Regions from separate parts of the Cupriavidus sp. C2SS-8b genome, predicted to be linked through region 4. Evidence: predicted binding sites of a transcription regulator. Region 4 holds the regulator's gene; each other region holds the start of a gene.
The links. Region 4 encodes sigma-54, which starts transcription at its own class of promoters, with help from an activator protein. Its sites were predicted from a motif close to TGGCANGNAANCTGCTTT; they were not measured.
Positions count from the first base shown of each region.

Region 1: a site for sigma-54 is predicted at 2,941-2,958, ahead of urtA (urea ABC transporter substrate-binding protein). Genes of this name have one in related genera too.
Region 2: a site for sigma-54 is predicted at 3,110-3,127, ahead of ACIGJB_RS28120 (ATP-NAD kinase family protein). Genes of this name have one in related genera too.
Region 3: a site for sigma-54 is predicted at 2,237-2,254, ahead of ACIGJB_RS08360 (phenol hydroxylase subunit). Genes of this name have one in related genera too.

Region 1 covers NZ_CP172716.1:2,325,669-2,330,285, forward strand. Annotated here, with positions in the region: gene urtB (urea ABC transporter permease subunit UrtB) at 1-1,535, opposite strand, end outside; gene urtA (urea ABC transporter substrate-binding protein) at 1,629-2,885, opposite strand; gene cyoD (cytochrome o ubiquinol oxidase subunit IV) at 3,240-3,590, opposite strand; gene cyoC (cytochrome o ubiquinol oxidase subunit III) at 3,591-4,238, opposite strand; gene cyoB (cytochrome o ubiquinol oxidase subunit I) at 4,244-4,617, opposite strand, start outside.
Region 2 covers NZ_CP172717.1:2,461,158-2,465,774, forward strand. Annotated here, with positions in the region: gene ACIGJB_RS28110 (alpha-ketoacid dehydrogenase subunit beta) at 1-896, opposite strand, end outside; gene ACIGJB_RS28115 (thiamine pyrophosphate-dependent dehydrogenase E1 component subunit alpha) at 940-1,938, opposite strand; gene ACIGJB_RS28120 (ATP-NAD kinase family protein) at 1,973-3,070, opposite strand; gene ACIGJB_RS28125 (sigma-54-dependent Fis family transcriptional regulator) at 3,319-4,617, opposite strand, start outside.
Region 3 covers NZ_CP172716.1:1,808,397-1,813,013, forward strand. Annotated here, with positions in the region: gene ACIGJB_RS08345 (aromatic/alkene/methane monooxygenase hydroxylase/oxygenase subunit alpha) at 1-541, opposite strand, end outside; gene ACIGJB_RS08350 (MmoB/DmpM family protein) at 580-852, opposite strand; gene ACIGJB_RS08355 (aromatic/alkene monooxygenase hydroxylase subunit beta) at 869-1,876, opposite strand; gene ACIGJB_RS08360 (phenol hydroxylase subunit) at 1,924-2,178, opposite strand; gene ACIGJB_RS08365 (sigma 54-interacting transcriptional regulator) at 2,520-4,145, shown strand; gene ACIGJB_RS08370 (fimbrial protein) at 4,155-4,617, opposite strand, start outside.
Region 4 covers NZ_CP172716.1:404,758-409,374, forward strand. Annotated here, with positions in the region: gene hprK (HPr(Ser) kinase/phosphatase) at 1-304, opposite strand, end outside; gene ACIGJB_RS01875 (PTS sugar transporter subunit IIA) at 379-834, opposite strand; gene hpf (ribosome hibernation-promoting factor, HPF/YfiA family) at 1,217-1,570, opposite strand; gene ACIGJB_RS01885 (RNA polymerase factor sigma-54) at 1,620-3,098, opposite strand; gene lptB (LPS export ABC transporter ATP-binding protein) at 3,197-3,997, opposite strand; gene lptA (lipopolysaccharide transport periplasmic protein LptA) at 4,027-4,617, opposite strand, start outside.

The DNA.
Region 1 (4,617 bases), 1.7 Mb from region 4:
ATGAACTTGTTGATGATGCCGAGCCCGAACGCGCCGACGATCGTGCCCGCCAGCTGCCCGACTCCACCCAGCACCACGACCATGAAGGAATCGATGATGTAAGCCTGGCCCAGGTCCGGGCCGACATTGCCGATCTGCGACAGCGCGCAGCCCCCCATGCCGGCAATGCCCGCGCCGAAGGCGAAGGCGTAGCTGTCCACCTTCCACGTGCGCACGCCCACGCACGCGGCCATGGTGCGGTTCTGCGTCGTGGCGCGCACGAACAGGCCGAGCCGCGTGCGGTTGAGCACGGCCCAGGCAACAGCCACTACCGCCAGCGCGAACAGGATGATGACGATGCGGTTGTACGGGATCACCAGGCCCGGCATCCATTCGACGCCGCCGCTCATCCAGGCCGGGTTGGCCACTTCGACGTTCTGCGCGCCGAACAGCGTGCGCACGGCCTGCATCAGCAGCAGGCTCACGCCGAACGTGGCCAGCAGCGTCTCCAGCGGCCGGCCATAGAGATGACGCAGCACCAGGCGTTCCAGCACGAAACCGACGATACCAGCGGCCAGGAACGACGCCGGCAGCGCTGCGGGCAGATACCAGTCGAACGCGCCGGGCGCATAGGTGCGGAACAGCGTCTGCACAACGTAGGTGGCATACGCGCCGATCATCAGGAACTCGCCGTGCGCCATATTGATGACGCCGATCAGGCCATAGGTGATCGCCAAGCCCAGTGCAGCCAGCAGCAGCACGCTGCCCAGGCTCAGGCCGGCGAACAGGTTGCCGACCAGTTCGGCACGGCGCTGGTCGCTGCGCAATGCGTCGAGTGCCTGCTGTGCGGCCACGCGTACCTCGACATCCGGTTCGCGGTACTTGCCATCGCTGCCGCGCTCGACCAGCGGCGCGAGCTTCTGGCGGCTTTGCGGATTGCTGTCGCGGCCAAGGATGCGAATGGCGTCCATCCGCGCTTCACGCTGGGCCGTGTCACCGGCATTCGTCTCATCGGCCAGCACCGTTGTGGCCCAGATCACGTCCAGCCGCGCGCGCAGCCCGGGATCGGCCTCCGCCTTGCGCGCAGCTTCCACGCTGGTGCGCGAGGCGCTCTCGGGCTGGTCGTACAGTGTATTGATGGCTTGCGTGCGCACGGCGATATCTGGCGACTGCAGCTGCAGGCTGCTAGCCGCGCTATCCACAATTGCGCGCAAGCTGTTGTTCAGGGTCAGCGATTCCAGTTCATCGGCCTTGACCGTGACCGGCTTGCCGGTGACGGCATCGACGGTCTTGCCGCCTTCCTGGCGCACCATGCCCACCGACGGGGCGTATTGCAGCGCATCGTCCTGCAGCGCCTTCAGGATGGGCCCCGCCTGTTCCGGCGAGGCCTTGGCCAGCGCGGACAAGGCTGCGGTCTTGGCATCGAAATCGTCCTCGGCCAATGGCTTGAGGTCGGCTTGCGTCAGCGCGGCAGCCCAGGGTGCCGTAGCCAGCAGCAGCGCCGCCAGCAAGGCGCGCAGCCACGGCATGGCATGAACGGATATCGAATAGCGCATAGAGGTAGGCACTTGCGAGGGTATTGGCGGACAGCGAACTACGCCGCTCTCCCGCACCCGAGAGAGCGGCGTCGCTTCATCAAGCGAAGTGGCTTACATCACCTTGTCCGGCTTGCCTTCATTGCCGGAGATGAACGGGCTCCACGGCTGGGCGCGGATGGGCTTGGCGGTCTTCCACACAACGCTGAACTGGCCGTCGCCCTTCACTTCGCCGATCATCACCGGCTTGAACAGGTGATGGTTGTCGCCCATGGTCAGCGTGAAGCCGTCCGGTGCCTTGAAGGTCTGGCCGTACATGGCCGCGCGGACCTTGTCAGGATCGGTCGTACCGGCCTTCTTCACGGCCTGTGCCCACATATGGATGCCGACATAGGTGGCCTCCATCGGGTCATTGGTGACACGCTTGTCGCCGCCTGGCAGGTTGTTGGCCTTGACCCAGGCTGCCCACTGCTTCTTGAACGCTTCGTTCTCGGGATTCTTGACGGACATGAAGTAGTTCCATGCCGCCAGGTGGCCGACCAGCGGCTTGGTGTCGATGCCGCGCAGCTCTTCCTCACCCACGGAGAAGGCCACCACGGGCACATCCTTGGCCTTCAGGCCCGCGTTGCCAAGTTCCTTGTAGAACGGCACGTTGGAGTCGCCGTTGATGGTGGAGATCACGGCGGTCTTGCCGCCCTGCGAGAACTTCTTGATATTGGCGACGATGGTCTGGTAGTCGCTGTGGCCGAACGGCGTGTAGACCTCTTCGATGTCCTTGTCCGCCACGCCCTTGCTCTTGAGGAACGCGCGCAGGATCTTGTTGGTGGTGCGCGGGTAGACGTAGTCGGTGCCCAGAAGGAAGAAGCGCTTGGCGCCGCCGCCTTCCTTGCTCATCAGGTATTCGACGGCCGGGATGGCCTGCTGGTTGGGCGCCGCGCCGGTGTAGAAGACGTTCTTCGACATCTCCTCGCCCTCATACTGCACCGGGTAGAACAGCAGCGAGTTCAGCTCTTCGTAGACCGGCAGCACCGACTTGCGCGACACCGAAGTCCAGCAGCCAAACGTGACAGCGACCTTGTCCTTGGTGATCAGCTGGCGCGCCTTCTCGGCGAACAGCGGCCAGTTCGACGCCGGGTCCACGACCACCGGCTCCAGCTTGCGGCCGAGCACGCCACCGCTCTTGTTGATCTCGTCGATGGTCATCAGCGCCACGTCCTTGAGCGACGTCTCCGAGATGGCCATGGTGCCGGACAACGAATGCAGGATGCCGATCTTGATCGGGTCCTTGGACTGCGCCATCGCCAGCGGGCTCGCGCCGATCATGGCCGCGGCGGCTACCGCCGACAGCTTCAGCATGTCACGTCGTTTCATTGCAGCTCCCAGTTTGTCGTTTGGTTACGGGACTCAACGCTCCCCGGGTGGTGCATCCGCAACTACCGTGCCATGGCTCGTCTGAGCTTCGACGGACGGCCAGACGCCGCCGGGGCGCCCGGCAAGAGACAATTTCAGGGGAGATGCCGCGCGAAAGCACCACGCTGGTGCCAGGCGGGAACGGGCCACGACGCACCGCGCGCGTGCACGGCACAATCGGGTGCAAGCCAGGCAGGTGGTGCGCTGGCGCCGAAAACGGGAAGGCGCCGCAGGCGTGCGGCGCCACGGTGCGCGATGCACCGCCACAAGTAAAAACGGGGCCCGAAGGCCCCGTTGTCTATCGCCGGAAGACGATTACTTCATCATCCACGGCATCATGTTCGCGTTCATGTTGTGCATGATCCAGAGCGAGCCGGCCAGCACGATGAACAGGATCAGCAGCGTGAACAGGAACGACATCACGTTCCAGCGCTGCTCCTTCGAACCATCCATATGGAGGAAGTACTTCAGGTGCACGACGACCTGCACCGCGGCCATGCCGAGGATGATCAGCAGGGTCGTGCCACGGTCCAGGGTGCCGTCCATCACGATCTTGAACGGGATGACGGTCAGGATCACCGCCAGCACGAAGCCGATCACATAGGACTTGAAGCTGCTGTGGCCATGCGACTCGGCGTGGGCCGATGCTGCGTGTTGCTGTGCCATTTACATTGCCCCCATCAGGTAGACCACGGTGAAGACGCCGATCCACACGACGTCCAGGAAGTGCCAGAACAGGCTGAGGCAGTTCAGGCGCTTGGACATGGTCGGGGTCAGGCCCTTCTTGCTGACTTGCCACATCAGGACCAGCATCCACACCATGCCGCTTGCGACGTGCAGGCCGTGGGTGCCCACCAGCGTGAAGAACGACGACAGGAACGCGCTGCGGCTCGGGCCGGCGCCTTCGGCGATCAGGTGATGGAATTCATTGATTTCCATGTACATGAACGCGGCGCCCAGCGCGAACGTGATAGCCAGCCACACCAGCACCCGCCCTTTCGAGCGGTTGTGCAGCGAGATCATCGCGAACCCGTACGTGATCGACGAGAACAGCAGGATGAAGGTCTCGGTCAGCACGTAGTTGAGCTCGAACAGCTCCTTGCCCGACGGGCCGCCCGCCACTTCGCCGCGCAGGACGGCGAAGGCGGCGAACAGGCACGCAAACAAGATGCAGTCGCTCATCAGGTACAGCCAGAAACCAAAGATGGTGTTCTCGCTGGTGTCGTGGTGCGCGTGGTCGTGCGTGTCGTCATGCGAGTGCGCATGAGCCGGGGCTTGCGCCGCCCCGAAGCGATCAAGGACTTCTGTCGACATGGTTATCAGGCCTGCGAAGCAATGCGCTGCAGTTGGCGCGTTTCAATCTGCTCGACCTCGGCGGCCGGCACGTAGTAGTCGATGTGGTCATCGTTGGCGCGGCGGATGAACGACACCACCATGCCAACCAGGCCCACGGCGGCAAGCCACCAGATGTGCCAGACCAGGGCGAAGCCCAGCACCAGGCTGAACAGGCCCATCCAGAAACCGGCGCCGGTGTTCTTCGGCATGTGGATCTGCTCGTATCCGCTGGTCGGGATGGTTTCGCCACGGGCCTTCATGTCGGCGAACGCGTCCAGGTCACGCACCACCGGGGTGTGCGCAAAGTTGTAGAACGGCGGCGGCGACGAGGTCGCCCATTCCAGCGTGCGGCCACCCC
Region 2 (4,617 bases), on a different replicon from region 4:
TCGATGCCGGCCTTGAGCGCGCCGAACGCCTGCTGCGCCACCTGCGCCGAAATATCGGTTGCGATATTGCAGCGCGGGCTCGCCTCATCCACGACGACGAGGCGGCCGGTGTTCTCGACCGATTCGAGTACCGTATCCATGTCCAGCGGCGACAGCGTGCGCAGGTCGATCACTTCCGCTTCCACGCCTTCCTTTGCCAGCGTCGCCGCCGCGTCCAGCGCGCGATGCACCATCAGCCCGTACGCAACGATGGTCACGTCCTTGCCGTCGCGCGCGATATTGGCCTCGCCGAACGGGATCGTGTAAGCGCCTTCGGGCACGTCGCCCTCCAGCCCGTACAGGTTCTTGTGCTCGCAGAAGATCACCGGGTCGTTGTCGCGGATGGCCTGGATCAGCAAGCCCTTGGTGTCATATGGCGTGGACGGACACACGACCTTCAGGCCCGGGATATGCGTGAACAGCGGCGTCAGCATCTGGCTGTGCTGCGCGGCCGCGCGGAAGCCTGCGCCGACCATCGCGCGGATCACCACCGGCGTCTCGGCCTTGCCGCCGAACATGTAGCGGAACTTCGCGGCCTGGTTGAAGATCTGGTCGAAGCACACGCCCATGAAGTCGATGAACATCAGCTCCGCGATGGGCCGCATGCCGCAGGCCGCCGCGCCGATCGCCGCGCCCACATAGGCCGATTCCGACAGCGGCGTATCGAGCAGCCGGTCGCCATGCTTGGCATACAGGCCCTTGGTTACGCCGAGCACGCCGCCCCAGGCGTCCTTTTCGCCGTCCGCGCCGGCGCCGCCGACAATGTCTTCGCCCAGCATGATCACACTGGGGTCACGCGTCATTTCCTGGTCGATCGCCTCGTTGATCGCCAGCTTGATGCTCAGTTTGCGAGCCATGTTCTGTCTCCTGATGATGGAATAGCTGTGTCGGGTTGGCGATTCAGTAGCTCACATAGACATCGGTCAACAGATCTTCCGGCCCAGGCAGCGGCGCGGCCTTGGCTTCCTGCACCGCGTGCTCGATCAGCGCGGCGACTTCGCGATCGATCGCCTCGAACTCCTCGCGCGAGATCACGCCGCCCTGCGTCACCGTGCGCGTGAACAGCTTCAGGCAATCGCGATTGGCGCGGATATCGTCAAGTTCGCCGGCCGCGCGATAGGTCTGCGCATCGCCTTCGAAGTGGCCGTAGAAGCGAACCATCTTGCATTCGAGCAGCGCCGGGCCGCCGCCTTCGCGCGCGCGGCGGATGACTTCTCCGGCGGCCTCGTGCACGGCGAAGAAGTCGGTACCGTCCACAGTCACGCCGGGAATACCGAAGCCGGCCGCGCGATCCACATAGCTGTCCACTGCGGTGCCGTAGTCGCGCGAGGTCGACTCCGCATAGCCGTTGTTCTCGATCACGAAGATCACCGGCAGGTTCCACACGGCGGCCAGGTTCAGGCTTTCGAGGAAGGTGCCCTGGTTCGAGGCGCCGTCGCCGCAGAAGGTAATGCCGACCTCGCCCTTGCCGCGGAACTTGGCGGCCAGCGCGGCGCCGCAGACCAGTGGCGCGCCCGCGCCCAGGATGCCGTTGGCGCCCATCATGCCCTTGGACAGATCGGCGATATGCATCGAGCCGCCCTTGCCGTTGCACGAACCGCCCTTCTTGCCGTAGATCTCCTTCATCATCGCCACCGGGTCGACGCCCTTGGCAATGCAGTGGCCGTGGCCGCGGTGCGTGCTGGCGATGCGGTCGCCATCATGGAGGTGATGGAGGATGCCGACACCGGCGGCTTCCTCGCCCGCGTAAAGGTGCACAAAGCCCGGAATGTCCCCGCGGCCGAAGTCCACGTGCAGGCGTTCCTCGAAATCGCGGATGGTGCGCATCTTGCGATACACCGTCAGCAGGGTCTCCCTGTCGAGCCCGCTGGGGCCGGTTTGCATGGCACTGGCGCTCATGGTTGTCTCCTTGGGTTGGGGTGGTACGGCTTGCTCAATACGTGATTGCTGGTTGCGTGAGGGATACGCTGCGCATCAGCCGCTCGCGCGCGGCATAGCGCATGCACGCGGCCACGTCGATGCTGCGGAACGCGTGTTCGTGCAGGGTGATGCTGACTTCGTCGCAGGGCCCGAAGGCCAGTTCGCGCTCGCCGTCGAGCGCGACGATGCCGGACCGCTGGCGCACGCGATGCGGCCGCGCATGTTCGAGGTACTGCCAGCCCGCCACGTCGACGGGGCACAGCAGGCCCGGGGCGATCGGTGCGCGCAGCACGAACTCGCCTTGCCCCGGCACGGCCAGCTCGATCGCGAGGCCGCCCGGCTCGCGCCGGCCCAGCGGCTCCAGCAGCCCGGCGATGGCGGACAGGCCAATGGCCTGCGGATCGGCGAACGCCACATACACGGCCGCCAGCGTGTCGGCCTTCCACAGCGCCCGCGCGCCGATGAAGTGTTCGTGGGCAATCACCGCGTCGACAAGCGCGATATCGCGCCGGAAGCCGCCGTCGGCATCGCGGATCACGATATCGAGCCGCTTGTTCGATGCGAGCGCCTGCGAGGCCGGCACCTGTCCCATCGCATACAAACCCGCCGCCAGCCCGGTGATGGTCGGCTCGCGCATTTCCGGAAACGCGTTGTTGGTGCCGGTGGACAGGCCCGCGATCGGCACGCCGCCGCATTCGCGCACCACCGCACGGTGCGTGCCGTCGCCGCCGAGCACGATGATCACGGCCACGCCGGCATCGGCCATGTGGCGCGCCGCATTCAGCGTATCGTCGACGCGCGCCGTGACCGGCATGTCGATGTACTCGACCGCCGGCAGCCCGGCGTCCGGCCCCTGGTGGCGGCTCAGGTGGCGGCTCAGGTGGCGGCTCAGGTGGCGCGCGAGCATGACGCGCAAGCCTTCGCGATCCGGCATCATCATCACGCGCTCGATGCCGCAGGCCGACAGCGCGGCCAGCAGCCGCAGCACGATGTTGACGCGATCGGCCAGCTGCAGGCTGTTGGCATTGGCAATCACGCGGCGGATATCGCGCGCCGACACCGGGTTGGCGATGATGCCTACCAGCGGCGCACCGTCGGACCGTGCTTGCATGGCCTGTCTCCTGTCTGTTGTCGTTGTGCTGACAGGCAGATTGCAATGGCTATGCCAGCATGCGCGGCGCGCTGTAGCGACCCAGGGGACCAGGAAAATTGCGGGATAACCCGCAGGAAACGCGGGTCAGGCCGCCGCGCGGGCCGTGCCGGCGGCGTTCATGGCGTGACAGGTGTCACAGCGCAGGTGTACAGCGCTGGACAGCTGTATCGTTGGCAGCTTTATGGCCGTGATGGCCGTGATGGCCGTTACGACTGGGGCGGGTCGCCGTCGCGGCGGTTGGGAGACTGGATGCCGTAGCGCTCCATGCGGCGGTACAGCGTCATGCGGCTCACGCCGATCTGCCGCGCCACGGCGCTCAGGTTCCAGCCTGACGCACGCAGGTACTGCATCAGCAGCATGGCTTCGGGCGGCAGTTCCGGCGCGTCATCCGGCTGCGGGGGCAGCACCGGCACGGCGGACACTCGCATCGGCGCGCCCAGGCCATCGGGCAGGTCATGGGCATCGATATACCCGCCGGCGCAGACGGCACGCGCGTACTCCAGCACGTTGCGCAACTCGCGCAGGTTGCCGGGCCAGCGGTGGTGGCAGAGCTGATCGCGCGCCTGCGGCGACAACGTGATGCCGCGCTGGCCGCCTTCATCGAGCATCTTCTGCACGAGCCATTCGAAGTCGGTGCGATCGCGCAATGGCGGCAGCGCGAAGCGCGCACCGTTGAGCCGGTAGAACAGGTCCTCGCGGAAACGTCCCTGCGCCACCAGGTCTTCCAGCCGGTGATGGGTCGCCGAAATCACGCGCAGGCGGACCGGCACCGGACGCGCCGCGCCGATCGGCAGCACCTCGCCCTCGGCCAGCACGCGCAACAGCCGCGACTGCAGCTCGCGCGGCATGTCGCCGATCTCGTCGAGGAACAGCGTGCCGCCGTCCGCTTCCTGGATCAGCCCGCGCTTGCCGCGCGGCCCGGCGCCCGAGAAGCTGTTGGGCAGGTGGCCAAACAGCTCGCTCTCGATCAGCGTTTCCGGAATGGCGGCGCAGTTCACCGCCACGAACGGCTGTCCGCGGCGCGCGCTGGCCAGGTGCAGCGCCTTGGCAAAGTACTCCTTGCCGCTGCCGGTTTCGCCGTTGATGAGCAGGTTGATCGGGGAATCCACCAGCCGCGCCGCACGCTGCAGTTGCTGCTGCAGCGCCGGATCACCGCCGCACAATGCCGCCAGCGGCTCCGGCAGCGGCGCGGGCCGCTCCTGCGTGCCACTAGCCTGCCAGCGCAAGGCGGGCGGCATCACGCTCAGGTACAGCAGGCCACCGCTGCGGTTCAGCGCCACCAGGCGCTGCTCGCTCGGACGCGAGTAGACATAGCGGCCCAGGTCTTCGAGCCGCGCGTTGAACAGCGTCTCGAACGACTGGCCCAGCACCGTGCCGGTGGCCAGTTCCCCTTCCAGCATGCGCCGCGCGCGGTGGTTGTGTCCGACAATGCGGCCGCTGTCATCCAGTGCGAGCAGGTACTCCGGGTTGACGTCGACGAACTCGGGGGCGACGTTCAGCTTGAG
Region 3 (4,617 bases), 1.4 Mb from region 4:
ACAGCCGGTCATGCAGGTGGCGCCAGTCGGAAAAGCCGTTGAAGTACTTGTTGTAGTGGCTGATGGTGTGGATCTGCGTCTGGCAGTGGCGCAGCTCGTCGATCGACTGCATCTGGCACGCCACGCGCGCGCCCACGCCGCGCAGCGTGCGGCCGGCCATGGCAAAGCCGCGGTGCGCCGCATACTCCAGCGGCGACACGCCGGTCAGGAACAGCTTGAGCGCGTTGACGTAGCGCGCGTCGGTGACATTGAGCTGGCCATTGTTCTGCTGGAACGCGTCGATGATCGCGTACAGCTTGCGCTCCTTCTCGGACTGGAATTTCCAGTACGCATCCATGGTCAGGCGGAACGGGTCTTCCCAGCCGTCCCAGTCATGGATCACGATGCCTTCGAACTTGTCGTGCGGGAATACGGCATCCATGGGCTGGTAGGTGGTCTCCCAGCCCAGGTCGCGCGTGAGGATCGCGTACTTCTCCTTGAGTGACAGCTTGGGCCGGGTAGCCTGCCGCGCGGCGGTGGCGATTGCAGTGGCGGTGGTCATGTCCTTGTCTCCTGTGTTCTTGCGGTTCGGCTTGCGGCTCAATGCCAGGCCAGCACGAACTGGTCTTCGGTTTCGTCGATATTGCCGGCCAGCGAAATCAGGCCGAGCTGCAGTTCCTGCACGTCCCACGCGCGGCCGATGCGCTCTTCCACGCTGGCGCGATTGATTTCCAGGCGCCCGGGTGCGTCGATCTTGACCATGGCCGGATAGCGGTTGATGGTGGCGTGCGGGTTGTCGGCCTCGATTGCGTCGATGACGGGACGCATCTCTTCGTTGGCCTGCAGGGCGATGAATACGATCTGTGCGGTCATGGCGTTTTTCCCGGGTTCATGCGGCGGCGCCGGCGGCACGGGCCAGCCCGAGCCCGGCAAGGCGCTTGTCCAGCGCGGCGACTGTTTCGCCGAGCACCGCATCCGCTTCCTCGGCGAACAGGCGGCGTACCAGCGGCGCCAGCGCGTGCTGGAAGCGGTCGAGCCACGCGAATGCGAAGCCCGCGATCACGCCGGCATTCGCGGGCGATTCCTGCGCGGCTGTCTTCACCGTTGCATCGACCCAGCGCGTGGTCTCGGCATACCAGGCGGTCATGAAGTCGGTGACCAGCGAGAACGCGGGGCTTTCGGCGGGCAGGCGCGCATCCAGGCGCTGGTAGACCAGCGGATAAAGCAGTCCGTCCATCACGAGGTTCTGCGCCACGTGCAATTCGAACCAGTCGTCACGCACGATCAGGTCTTCGATCGCATGGCGCAACGGCTGCCAGGCCAGGTCCTCCATCCATGCCGTCTTGGCGGCGTCGACCGCCGCCTTGTCGCCGGCCAGCAGGCCGATGCGGGTCAGGTACTGCGCAATGCCAAGGCGATCCATGGTGTGGAACATGGCGGCTTCGGTGATGGCCGAGCCATAGCCATAGGCCGTGATCGCGGCGTTGTTCATGTTCGCTGCCCACTCGACATGGCGCAGCGGCACCACGCCCAGCGTCAGCAGTTCACGCAGGTGCGCCGGCAGCGATGCCAGCAGACCGCGCTTTTCGACGAAATCCAGGTTCTTCTCCATCGCGTCCTGCTGGCGCGCACGGGCGTTGACGTAGGTGCCGTAATAGAACTGGCGCGGATCCTTCAGCGCGTACCAGTCCCGCATGACCACCTGCGTGCGGCGCGCATCGTAGAGCTCGTATTGCGGCTGCCACAGCGGGCGGTAGTGGAAGCTGGTCTCCGGCTGCAGGTCGTACATCGCCTCCTGGTAGCGGCTGGCCGGCTTGTCGGCGCCCAGTCGCCGTTGCAGGTTGGCGAAGGTCTGGCGGATCGGACTGACGCTATCGGTACGGATATCGATTTGCATGGTGGGTTGCTCCTGTCTCCCTTGTGGTGTTCGGATCGGCCGCGGCGTCAGGCCACGGTTTCGCTCCATTTGTCGCGCTCGAATTCCAGTGCGCGGCCCAGCAGGTGCGGCACCGTGATGGCGCACTGCGTGGCGCAGAACGCGGAGAACTGGTCGGGGCGCATGACCAGCTCCACGTAGAGCGCCGGGTCGCCGAGCGAGAACTCGAACTCGACCCAGTGTTCATCGCGCGCGGTCACCCGGACGTAGGGCTGGGCACGTCCGCGGGCCGGGACGTTGGCATGGACAAACGGTGTGGTCATGTCTCGCTCCTGCTGCGATGCACATCGGTGGGTGTGCATGGTTCTGGTGTGGAGACATATAGCGAAGGCCGTGCCACCGGCTGCCAAGCCGCATGGCACAAGGGATTGCGGGAAATTCCGAGGCGTTGCCACGGCGCACCCGCTTGATGATTTGATGAGGGGATTAAGCCTGTTTTCACCAAATGATCAAATCCACGGATATTGCGGTGCACCATGCTGTCGACGGGGGAATCCCCTTGCTTGCTCGGCTCCCGAAACCGCGTGTTAGGCTACGGAAAAACCGAGGCCAAGGACGTTCCTCTCCGGATCGATTCGCGCCCGCAGGCATTCTGGAGATGGAGATGATCGCGCCCCCCAAGCAGCCGCCATTCGACCTGGCTTCGCTGCTGACGATCGACCCCAAGGCCGCACAGATACGGCTCGGCGATTCCCGCATGGTGCTGATGCACACCGAGGCCCTGAGCTACCTGCGCAAGGAGATCCTCGATACGCTGGGCCTGGAACGCGGCAAGGGCTTGCTGATCCGCATGGGCTACGCGCAGGGCATGCGCGATGCCGAGATGGTCAAGCGCGAACGCAAGGAGGAACTCGAGACCTCGCCCAACGACGCGTTCCTGCTTGGCCCGCAACTGCACATGCTGGAAGGCGTGACGCGCGTGGACCCGGTGCGGCTGGAAATCGACCGCGACACCGGCCATTTCTATGGCGAGTTTCTCTGGCAGGACTCCTGGGAAGGCGAAGCACCCTACAACGAGGAACTGAGCCGCGAGGAAGGCGGCTGCTGGGTGCAGCTCGGCTACGCGTCGGGCTACAGCAGCACCTTCATGGACCGGCTGGTCATCTACAAGGAAACCGAGTGCCAGCGCCGCCTCGATGCGCTATGCCGCATCGTCGGCAAGCCGGCCGAGGCCTGGGACGACCCTGACTACCTGAAGTACTTCGAGCCCGACTCGGTCATCAGCGACCTGCTCACGCTGCAGCAGGAAGTCAGCACGCTGCGCGAGACCCTGTGCGGCGCCAGCCAGGGCAACCTGATCGGCCAATCCCCGGCGTTCCGCGAAGCCTTCGGCCTGCTATCGGCCGCGGCCGACAGCCATATCACAGTACTGCTCACCGGAGAAACCGGCGCCGGCAAGGAGATGTTCGCGCGCTGGCTGCATGACCACGGCCCGCGCAGCGAACAGCCGTTCATTGCCGTGAACTGCGCGGCGATCCCGCACGAGCTGATCGAGTCCGAGTTATTCGGCGTTGAAAAAGGCGCCTACACCGGCGCGCAGCAGTCGCGCCCCGGCCGCTTCGAGCGCGCGCACGGCGGCACGCTGTTCCTGGACGAGATCGGCGACCTGCCGCTGTCGGCGCAGGTCAAGCTGCTGCGCGTGCTGCAGAACGCGGAGGTCGAGCGGCTTGGCGGCGTCGAGACCCGCAAGATCGATGTGCGGCTGATTGCGGCCACTAACGTCAACCTGGCACAGGCGATCCGGCAAGGGCAGTTTCGCGCCGACCTGTTCTACCGGATCAGCACCTACCCCGTCACCATCCCGGCGCTGCGCGAACGGCGCGAGGATATCCCGGAACTTGCGCAGGCGTTTATCCAGCGCTTCAACGCCCGCTACCAGAAGCAGGTGCGCGGGCTGAGCCAGCGTGCACGCGACGCGCTGATGCAATACCAGTGGCCGGGCAATATCCGCGAACTGGAAAACATGATCGAGCGCGGCGTGCTGCTGGCACCGGCGGCGGGGCTGATCGACACCGCCCACCTGTTCGCCAGCCAGCAGGCGCCGGATGCCGAAGCGGCCGAGGATGCGGACGCCCTGCTCCAGAAGCTGCTGGACCAGCAGGTATCGCTGCCGCAGATCGAGGGGCGGCTGATGCAGCTCGCCATTGACACGACGCGTGGCAACCTGTCGTCGGCGGCGCGCATGCTTGGCATCACGCGGCCGCAGCTCGCGTATCGGCTGAAGAAGTGAACGGCTGGCCTACTGGTAATCGAACGTGAAGGTCGCCGCGCTGGTCAACGCCCCTGCGGTGATCGGGAGGCCGTTGTTCAGGCCGATGTACCGGACGGCGTAGTTGTATGAGGCCTGTATGTTTGCCTGAATGCTTCCCAACGGATTACGCGTCTGCAGCGGCACGGGCTGATTGTTACCGCTGCTCACGATCTGGAAGCCGGCGCCGGTGGCAGCTCCCGGGGCGCCAGCGTTTGACGGGCCCAGCACGCCCGAAGCGGCAGCCTGCACAGGCGTGCCGGGAGCACCGTCAAAGGTGATACCGACGTTGGCCGCGGTGTCGCACGTAACGCTGATCGCGAAAGGCACGGTGCCTGCCGTGGCGCCCGCGGGCCGCAGATCTGCCGCGCGCACGGGCTGCAGCGTGACGGTTGCGGGATAGTTCACGTTGCATGTGATCGGCCGCGGGACCGCACTCCCGCTGAAGCCGATG
Region 4 (4,617 bases):
GCTCCATGCCGTCGGCCACGACCAGGAACGGCGGCTCGAGCAGGATCAGCTCGCCCATCTGGCGCTTGCGGGTCTCGTCGTCGAGGCGCTGGTAATAGGTGATTTCGGGCTTGCCGAGCACCTGGATCCGGTTCGGGTGAATCAGGTTCAGGTGGCCGACCAGGTCCGCGGCCGAGGTGGCCTCGCGGGCAAACTCCACGTCGAAGGCGCGATCCGCACCCTCCAGGCCAGCCACCCACGAGAGTTTGATGTCGGCTGCGTTGTCGTCGAAGATCGACTGGGAGGTGACGCCGGTGAGTTCCATGCGTGATGACTTTCGGGGCGGGGACTGTGCCGGATTTTACGATGGTCCGGTCTGTTGCCAGCCCAGGGGAGGGATCAGGGATGCCACTGCGTCAGGAGTTCATGGACCGCGTCCGGCGTGGCCAGGGTTGCCAGGCCTTCGCGCATGTCGCGATCCGACAGCAGCTGGGCGATTTCGGAAAGAATCTCGAGATGCTGCTGCGTAGCCTGTTCCGGCACCAGCAGGAAGATCAGCAGCGAGACCGGCTTGCCATCCGGCGATTCGAACGGGATCGGCTCGGCCAGCCGCATGAAGGCCGCCAGCGGTTGCTTCAGTCCCTTGATGCGCCCGTGCGGAATGGCCACGCCCGCGCCCAGGCCGGTCGAACCGAGCGACTCGCGCGCGAACAGGTTGTCGGTCACGGTCGCCCGCGCCACGCCATGGTTGTTCTCGAATAAGAGCCCGGCTTGCTCGAATACACGCTTCTTGCTGGTGACGCTGACGTCGAGGTTGATGTTGCCGGGTGGCAGCAGTTTGGCCAAACGATTCATGGGCGATGCGAGGATTTCAGTTAGCAGGCAGATCGGACTGCTCAGCCCGGAAACGAAGTGGGGCCGGTTTGCGGCCACGCCATGGCTCACCAGGCGTTCGGCCATTATAGAGCAGCGTCTCCCCTGTCCTTGTGCAATGCAGCGCCGGGCCCCTGTATGGCCCGGTCCGTGCTGGTGCCGCCACACCTGGGTACGGTGGCCGCGCCGGAGTCGCCACGCGCGATGTCTTGGAGAGCATACACCGTGCTGCGCCAGTTGCGAACACTTGTGTCCAGGACGCGCGCCAGGTCAGGGCTACAGATGCAAAAAAGCCGCGCTACATGGCGCGGCTTGCTTTTATCAGTCCTGTTTCAATGCCCAGCCTTGCGGCTGGCAGGCTTGATCATTGCTGCTGTAGTTGAGACTCGGCCATCTGGTACTTGACCGCTTCGCGGTCGTGGCCTTGAACGCGGTCCTTATAGCGAAGCACCTGGCGGTCCAGCTTGTCGACAAGTGCGTCGATGGCCGCATACAGGTCTTCGTGATGGGCTTCCACAAAAATGTCCTTGCCCCGAAGGTGCAAATTGATTTCCGCGTACTGACGCCTGTCCTTTTCCTTGTGATTGTCGACTGAGAGTAGCACGCTGACGCCAATGACTTGATCGAAATGCCTGACGATACGCTCCAGCTTCGTTTCCACGTACTCACGCAGCGGCGGCGTGATGTCCAGGTGGTGTCCACTGATCTTGAAGTTCATAGCGCTTCTCCTTCTGAAAGAGCTGCACCAGGCAGGCGGTGCAACTCGGCTACAAAGTCTTGCGGAGATTGACAGCAGGGATCTTCAGGGCTTCGCGATACTTGGCGACGGTACGGCGCGCGACAACGAAGCCTTGTTCACCCAGCAATTCGGCAATTCGGCTGTCGGAAAGAGGACTCCTCGGGTCTTCGGCTCCTATAAGTTGCTTGATCAAGGCGCGGATCGCCGTTGAGGAAGCCGCCCCACCGGTTTCGGTGGAAACGTGGCTGCCAAAAAAGTACTTCAGTTCGAAAGTACCCATCGGCGTTGCCATGTATTTATTGGTCGTCACCCGGGATATGGTTGACTCGTGTAATCCCAGTGTATCGGCAATCTCCCGCAAAACCAAGGGGCGCATCGCGATTTCCCCGTGCGTGAAGAAGTTCTTCTGACGCTCGACAATCGCCTGCGAAACTCGCAGGATCGTGTCGAACCTTTGCTGGATATTCTTGATCAGCCAGCGCGCTTCCTGCAGCTTTTGCTGCAGCCCCGCGGCACCGGATTCTCCCTTGGCGCCACGCAGGATCTGCGCGTACATGTCGTTGATGCGCAGGCGCGGCATCACATCCGGATTGAGCTGCGCGATCCAGCCGCCGCCGCCCTTGCGCACGAATACGTCGGGCACCACGAAGTCCGCTTCAGGGCGGCTGTATGCGTGGCCCGGGTAGGGCGCGAGCGAGCGGATCAGTTCATGCGCGGCCTTGAGCGCTGCTTCATCCACCTGCAGTGCTTTTTTCAGGCGCGTGTAGTCGCGCACGGCAAGCAGTTCGAGATGATGGTTGACGATCGAGAGCGCCAGCTCGCGCTGCGGATGCTGCAGCCGGCGCAGTTGCAAGCTCAGGCATTCGGCGGCATTGCGCGCGCCCACGCCGGGCGGGTCGAAGCTTTGCAGCAGCGTGAGGATCGCCTGCAATTCGTCGACCTCGAATTCGAGTTCCTCGGGCAACTCGGTGCAGATCTCGTCGAGCGACGCGCTCAGGTAGCCATCGTCGTCGAGCGATTCGATCAGGAAGATCGCCAGGCCCTTGTCGCGCGTCGAGATCTTCAGCGGCGCGAGCTGCTCCATCAGGTGTTCGCGCAGGGTGGGTTCGGCGTCGCGCAGCTGCATGGGCGTCTTCTCGTCGTCCTCACCCTGCGGGCGCCGCGCGAAATCGTCCAGGCTCCAGTCGCTGCCGTAATCTTCGCTACCGCTGTCGCTATAGCTCTCATCCTCGCTGGCCGGGCTGCTGGCGTTCGCGTCGCTGTTGCCCTGCGGTTCGGCCGGTGCGGGCGCGGGTGCGCTCTGCAGGTTGACCGAGCCATCGGCCGCCACGCGCAGCGGGCTGTCGATCCAGTCGTTCTCGCGCTCCAGCAGCGGGTTTTCCGTCAAGGCCTGCTCGACTTCCTGCTGCAGCTCAAGCGTAGAAAGTTGCAGCAGCCGGATCGACTGCTGCAGTTGCGGCGTGAGTGCCAGATGCTGGGAGAGACGGAGCTGTAGCGACGGTTTCATGCGACCTATTCTATGCGCATCCAACCGATGTTGGAACGGAAATTGCTATCGCTGATGCTGCCTGATCGTCTCTGCCAAGCGCACCTGCCGCCCCGGCTTCACATGCGGAAGTTTTCGCCCAGGTAGACGCGGCGCACCGACTCGTTGGCGATGATTTCGTCGGGCTGGCCCGATGCGAGTACGGTGCCTTCGCTGATGATGTACGCGTGGTCGCAGATGCCAAGCGTCTCGCGCACGTTGTGGTCGGTGATCAGCACGCCGATATTGCGCGCCTTGAGGAAGCTGACGATGCGCTGGATCTCGCCGACCGCGATCGGGTCCACGCCGGCGAACGGTTCATCGAGCAGGATGAAGCGTGGCGAGGAAGCCAGCGCGCGGGCGATTTCCACGCGGCGGCGCTCGCCGCCCGACAGCGACAGCGCAGGGTTGTTGCGCAGGTGGGCGATCTGCAGGTCGTCGAGCAGCGTATCGAGGCGGCTGTCGATCTCGGCCTTCGGCAGCGGCTTGCCGTTGACCAGCTGCAGCTCCAGCACCGCGCGGATGTTCTCTTCCACATTGAGCTTGCGGAACACCGACGCTTCCTGCGGCAGGTAGGAGAGGCCCATGCGCGCGCGCTCGTGGATGGCCAGGCCGCTGATGTGCTGGCCGTCGAGCACGATATCGCCCTCGTCCAGCGCGACGAGGCCCACGATCATGTAGAACGACGTGGTCTTGCCCGCGCCATTGGGGCCGAGCAGGCCCACCACCTCGCCGCTCTTCACCTCGAGCGATACGTCCTTCACCACCGTGCGCGACCCGTAGCGCTTCTTCAGGTGGCGCACGACCATCGTGCTGCTGTCGGCACGGGCGTCGGGAGCGGCGGAAGCGGGCGTGGGGGCGAGCATTGCGGTATCGGTCATGGTGGCGGTGATGCGTTCGGGCGCGTGATTCAGGGCTTGCTGGACGGCGCGGGTGCCGACTTCAGGTCGAGGGGCGGGCTGGCGGCCGCACCGCTGGCCTCCTGGCGCGGCGAGAGCACGGCGCGCACGCGTCCCGACGGATTGCCGGCCGACGTGTTGTCGCCGCCGCCGGCGGCGGTGTAGAACTCGTTGCGGCTGTCATAGGTCAGGACCGCGCCGCGGATCTCGTCGACCAGCTTGGCCCCCTGCAGCCGCGCCATGCGCGCGTGGCCGATCAGCTTGGACACCTCCTGCTTGCCATCGTATTCGATGCGGTCGCCCCAGCCGTCCATGTACTCGTCCACGCCTTCACGCTTCTGGCGGATATAGGCCTGCTTGCCGCCCTTGGCCGTGGCCACCGCGTACTGGTAGCCCTCGGGGTCGGTGCGGATCTCGGCCGCGTCCGACTTCAGCACCATGGTGCCCTTGGTCAGGACCACGTTGCCGGTCAGCGTGTAGATCTGCTTGACGTCGTCGTAGCTGGCGTTGTCGGCTTCCAGGACCAGCGGCTTGTCCTTGTCCGCGCGTTCGGCATGGGCGCCCAGCGGCGCCAGCGCGGCAATCGCGGTGGCCACGGCCAG